2 regions of the Clostridium sp. 1001283B150225_161107_B6 genome follow, and region 1 is predicted to be linked to the other one. Evidence: predicted binding sites of a transcription regulator. Region 1 holds the regulator's gene; the other holds the start of a gene.

Region 1 (3,157 bases):
GAGCAGTGGTTCCACCCGGAGCTGGTCATGAAGCTGGCAGTGCTCCTGGTGGCCGGACGGGCCTACCATGATAAACACCAGCCCTTTGAACGGCAGATTGAATACCTCACATCCAGGTATGGGGCAAGGATTTACCCTATCCGGTGCAGTGAGATGGATGTGTCCTCGGAGGAGATAAGGGCGGCTGTGGCTGACGGGTATTCTATCCATGGATTTGTGCCGGATGCAGTGGAAGAATATATTATGGACCATGGACTATACAGGTTCGGCGTAGAGAACCCGGTCCTGGACGGCAAAGGAGAGTGATTGTATGGAGAACCAATGCAGCCAGATTATGATATTCAGGAAAGACCTTAAGAGAAAGCTGGCGCCCATGCGCTACGAGCATTCCCTGAGCGTGTCCTACACCTGCATGAATCTTGCCATGCGCTACGGTTTCGACCTGGACAAGGCGGAGCTGGCCGGACTGATGCATGACTGCGGGAAACGGTATTCGGATGATATCATATTAAAAAAATGTTTGAAACATGGTCTGGAAGTGACGGATGCAGAGTACAAGGCCCTGCCCGTGCTTCATGCAAAATACGGGGAATGGCTGGCAGAGCACAAGTACCAGATTACGGACCCGGAAATCCTGGATGCCATTGGCTGCCATACCACCGGCAGGCCGGACATGACAATCCTGGATAAAATCCTCTATATAGCGGATTATATAGAACCCAGGCGCTACAAGGCCGAGAATCTGCCGGTAATAAGGCGGATGGCCTATGAGGACCTGGATGAGACCATGTATGCCATATTGGCGGGAACCCTGGATTATCTGGAAAAAAAGGGCGGAAGCATTGACCCTATGACGGAGCAGGCATATGAATATTTTAAGAAAGTGAAAGGAGAACGCGATGAACTCAAAAGAAATGGTGAAACTGGCATATCAGGCTCTCAGCGATAAAAAGGGGGAGGACATCAAAATCATTGATATCCAGTCCGTATCCGTCCTGGCGGATTATTTTATAATTGCTGACGGAAGCAATGCCAACCAGGTGCAGGCCATGGCTGATAATGTGGAAGAAATCCTGGAAAAGGCCGGCTGTGAGTGCAAGCAGATTGAGGGCTACCAGAATGCAAACTGGATTCTGATGGATTACAAGGATGTAATTGTCCACATCTTCTGCAGGGAAGACAGGTTGTTCTACGATTTGGAGCGAATCTGGAGGGATGGAAAGACGTTTGTGGATGTGAACGAGCTGTAATCAATAGGAACTGAAACTAGTTGGGAAACGATAAGAACGGATATACGAAGTCTGCCTGTATGGGACTTCTGTATATCCGTTCTTTCTGTGGGGGGTATAAAAGGCACCCGCGCCTACATCATGCGGACCAGTCCAATCACCTTGCCCAGTATCTCCACGGAATCCGTAATAATGGGCTCCATGGCGTCGTTCTCAGGCTGGAGGCGGTAATGCCCGTTCTCCTTATAAAAACGTTTGACAGTGGCTGAGTCATCTACCAGGGCCACCACAATCTCTCCGTTGGCAGCAGTGGGACACTGCTCCACAATCAGCTTGTCGCCGGGCAGGATTCCGGCGCCCACCATGCTTTCTCCCTTGACCGTCAGCATGAACGTCTCCGCGTTGGGAAGAATCTCTGCAGGAAATGGGAAGTAATCCTCAATCCGCTCCTCTGCAAGGATGGGTTCTCCGGCGGCAACGGTTCCGATAAGAGGTATGTTTACCATCTCTCTGCGGTTAAAGTTGAAGGTGTCGTCTAAAATCTCAATGGTCCTGGGTTTGGTGGGGTCACGCCGTATGTAGCCCTTTTCCTCCAGGGAGGACAGATGGGAGTGGACGGAAGAGGTGGACTTTAAATGTACTGCCTCGCAAATCTCCCGCACAGCCGGCGGATATCCCTTCTTTAAAATGGTATCTTTGATGTATTCTAAAATCTCCTGCTGCTTAGAAGTAATTTTATCCTGTGCCATAATCAACCTCCTGCGTTTTCTATATTTATAGTAACATATGTTCGATGAAAATGCAAACCTTTGTTCGTTTTTTTGCCTGCAGCCCTTGACAAACATTTGTTCTGGTAGTATAGTATGAATATACAAAAGAACAGACGTTCTGTATTGCGCGCAAGAAGGAACCGCCTCAGGGAGGTTGCCATATGAGAGTGAGAAAGAGAAGGTTGACAGCTACATGTTTTACGGTTTTACTGTTTGTTTCCATTATTATGGGACGCACCATGTTTACTTCCATGGCTAAGGAGGAGGGGAACAGGACCACTCCCTATTATAAGAGTGTCCGTATCCAGGAAGGTGACAGTCTGTGGGGGATTGCCAGCCAGTACAGGGAGGGCAGTTCCATGAGTATGGACGAGTATGTGAGTCAGCTCAAGCAGATGAATGGACTGAAGAAGGACACCATCCATGCAGGGCAGTATCTGACTGTGGTGTATTTTGAGTAAACAATACCAGCCTGCGGACATATAATATATATAGAAAGAAAGACATCTGAAAAGAAAGACATTTAAATGAAATATGTCAAAAACCTTTGGGGATATCCGGCCGGCTCCAAGGGTTTTTATTGTCTTGCAGGTATTATCTTCATACGGCTTTCTCCTGCGTTTCGGTTACATTTTCACCCGGAAATTTCCAAAAGTTCCAGATTATATAATTTTATAACCTTTTATTGTGCAAAATGATACAAATTTCTTTCTTGACGTTAAGATGCTGTGAAAATCAATCATATGTGTCGTGATATAATATACAAATTATAAAATAAAATGGGCCGGGATTTGTTACATTTTCATTTTCATAACATTTATATTATCAATTTATAAATAATATGTATTTGAAATTATTAAACCAGATGACTATAATAGGCAAAAGCAAACGAGAAGAGAAAGGGGGTTGTTTAGTATGAACGGTTTAGTGGAATCACTGATGGAAGAGCTTAACTGCAATGTGGTGTTCACCATACCGCTGTTCGGCGGTATTGATGTGATGGAATCCGTGGTGGTGACGTGGATTATCATGGCAATTATGATGGCGGCTTCCCTGATACTGGTCCATGGCCTAAAGGTAAGGAACATAAGCAAAAAGCAGGCTGCCCTGGAAAGCGGCATGTCCTTTATCTATGATTTCTTTGAAGGGCTTTTGGGA
Region 2 (3,157 bases), on a different contig from region 1:
ATGGACATGTTGGTGGCTTCGTATATGTTCATCCCGCCCACCGTAACAGCCAGCGACTCCTTCTTAAGCCTCTGCCCCTTACAAACCGGGCAGGGCGTAATCCGCATATAAGTCTCGTACTCCGCCTTGGACGCCTCGGAAAAGGTTTCCTTATAGCGGCGGTTTACATTCTCAATCAGCCCCTCAAAGGCAACGTCATAAACTCCCTCGCCTCTCTGGCTCTTATAATGGACCTTTACCTCCCGGCCTCCGGTTCCGTATAAAAGCACGTCGTGGATTTCCCTGGGGTAATCCTGGAAAGGCGTATCCAGTCTGAAATCATAGGCTTCCGACAGCGCCTCCAGGATAGCCCTGGTAAAGCTTCCCTTATCCGTACAGGACTGCCATCCCATGACCACGATTGCCCCCTGGTCAATGGACAGCGACTTATCCGGAATCATCAGGTCCTCGTCAAATTCCATCTTATAGCCAAGGCCAAAACACTCCGGACAGGCTCCGAAGGGATTATTGAAGGAAAAGCTTCTGGGCTCCACCTCGTCAATGCTGACCGCGCAGTCCGGACATGAAAAGCTCTGGCTGAAATTCACCGGCTCCCCGCCGCTTACATCCACCATCATCAGTCCGCCGCTCAGGGCCATGACTGTCTCTATGGAATCCGTCAGCCTTTTCTCAATTCCTTCTTTCACAATCAGGCGGTCCACCACGATTTCGATGTTGTGCTTGATATTCTTCTCCAGCTTGATTTCCTCGCTCAGCTCATAGAGGCTGCCGTCAATGCGCACCCTCACATAGCCGCTCTTCCTGGCCTGGTCCAGCACCTTCACGTGCTCGCCCTTGCGTCCTCTGACCACCGGGGCCAGCAGCTGGATTTTGGTCCGTTCAGGCATGGACATAATCTGGTCCACCATCTGGTCAATGGTCTGTTTGTGTATCTCCTTACCGCATTTCGGACAGTGGGGTATACCGATTCTGGCATATAAAAGCCTCATGTAGTCATAGATTTCTGTAACCGTTCCAACGGTGGAACGTGGGTTCCGGTTGGTGGATTTCTGGTCAATGGAAATGGCCGGAGAAAGCCCCTCTATGCTCTCCACATCCGGTTTCTCCATCTGTCCCAGGAACTGCCTGGCGTAAGAAGACAGAGACTCCATATAACGTCTCTGCCCTTCTGCATAAATAGTATCAAAAGCCAGGGATGATTTTCCCGAACCGGACAGTCCGGTAAGGACCACCAGCTCATTCCTTGGTATATCCACGGAAATATCCTTCAGATTATGCTCATTCGCCCCGCGGATTTTAATGTACTGCTTTGCCATCGAACATGCTCCTTGTCTTTTATCTTGATTGTTTCTTTATACGACTCATCCCGCTGCCCGGAGCAGTGAAATGCTTCTGGCAGTCTAATCTTCCAGTATGCGCTGATGCACAGCGCTGACAGCCTTTAGTATAGCACATACCCTGTTTATTTGCAAACATTTGTTCGGTAAAATACTGCAAAATTACTGGAACTTCTTCCAGCAGGCTCCTGGCAGGACCTGCTCCATCCAGTCCCCCCGCTCCAAACGGTCCATGGCAGGCCGCAGATGGGCAGATATGAACACACATTGTATAACCTGCACAAAAAACCATATATTAAAATAGTTGTTTTACCGAAAATAAAATTCCCTATTTACAAAAAAGAACTTGATTGTTATAGTAAATACAGAAAACAAGTTTGTTATTACGTAAGGGTAAGCAAGACTGTTTATAATACTTTCACAGGGGGTATTATAAGCAGTTTTTTTATATCATGAAATTCCTGTATTCATTTGTTTCAGATATAGCGGAGGGAAAACCATTGAAAATCATCAGAGTCCTGAATACAAATGCAGTAGTGACACTGGACTTAAGCGGCAGGGAGGTTATCCTCACAGGCCCCGGAATCGGATTCAGCAAGAAAAAGGGAGACTGCCTGGATGAGAAGCTGGTTGATAAAACCTACTGCCTGCAGAGCGGCGAGGCCAGCAGACGGCTTCAGGACATTGTATGCTCTGTGTCGGAACGATACCTTGAAATCGCCGGAAAGGTGGTGGATGAAGCCAGAAACCAGGAAGGGTTGAAAGTCAACGACATACTGTATGTAACCCTTACGGACCATATCAACTCAGCCCTGGAACGGTACCAGGCCGGCATCTTTCTGAAAAACATGATGAAGATTGATATCCGCAAGTTTTATCCCAGGGAGTATGCCGTGGCCCGGAAGGCCGTGGCCTGGATAAAGGAGGACACCGGAATTGACCTTGGGGAGGATGAGGCAGCCTTTATCGCCATGCATATCACTGCCTCTGAATTAGAGGGCAGCGCCTGTTCCCAGCTGCAGAACATCACGGACTTAATCAGCTCCATCCTTCAAATTATACGGCTTCATTTTAAGATACAGTTTCACGAAGACTCCGTTTCATACCAGCGCTTCATCACGCACCTGAAATTTTTCTCTGCCAGGATATTTGACAGGACTCCCTATCAGGATACCATGCAGGAAATATACCAGGTCCTGGTGTCCCAGAATGAACATGCATATTCCGGCGTGAAAAAGGTGGCTGATTTGATAAAGAGACAGTATGACTACACCCTCAGCATGGATGAACAGCTGTATCTGCTGATTCACCTGAAACGCATCCTGGATGAGGAACAGGAAACTTAATAGGGAAACCCAAGTTTGTTATTATTCAGTTAAGCAAGACTTGATTACAGAAGGCGCACAGCCCGGGAAGTTGTGCCTTTTGCAGTCAGGTCTTTTTATATTTCAAATAACCAAATATTATGATGAGGTGAAATTTATGGATTACGAAAATGTGGCAAAAAAGATATTACAGCGGGTGGGCGGAAAAGAAAATGTGGTCAGCCTGATACACTGCATGACACGGCTGCGCTTTACGCTGAAGGATGAATCCATTGTGGACGATGAGGCTGTGCGGAGTACAAAAGGAGTCATGGGCATAATGAAGAAGGCAGGCCAGTATCAAATCATCATCGGCAACGATGTGGGCACTGTCTATAAGGAACTGTGCAGGCTGGGCAGTTTTTCAGATAAATCCCCTGCCGGACCAGCTCCCAAAAAAGAAAAGCAGAACATACTGTCCATGCTGATGGATACCATCTCGGGCGTTATGACCCC

Evidence for each region. Region 1 encodes LexA, which represses DNA repair genes until DNA is damaged. Its sites were predicted from a motif close to CNAACANNTGTTNG; they were not measured.
Region 2: uvrA (excinuclease ABC subunit UvrA) is a predicted target of LexA. The motif match lies at 1,470-1,483, and genes of this name have one in related genera.

Annotation. Positions count from the first base shown of each region.
Region 1 is NZ_JADNMD010000001.1:129,706-132,862, forward strand. It holds gene nadD (nicotinate-nucleotide adenylyltransferase) at 1-306, shown strand, start outside; gene yqeK (bis(5'-nucleosyl)-tetraphosphatase (symmetrical) YqeK) at 311-949, shown strand; gene rsfS (ribosome silencing factor) at 900-1,250, shown strand; gene lexA (transcriptional repressor LexA) at 1,364-1,978, opposite strand; gene I2H39_RS00655 (LysM peptidoglycan-binding domain-containing protein) at 2,161-2,460, shown strand; gene I2H39_RS00660 (F0F1 ATP synthase subunit A) at 2,915-3,157, shown strand, end outside.
Region 2 is NZ_JADNMD010000011.1:216,064-219,220, reverse strand. It holds gene uvrA (excinuclease ABC subunit UvrA) at 1-1,316, opposite strand, end outside; gene I2H39_RS22080 (PRD domain-containing protein) at 1,838-2,683, shown strand; gene I2H39_RS22075 (beta-glucoside-specific PTS transporter subunit IIABC) at 2,820-3,157, shown strand, end outside.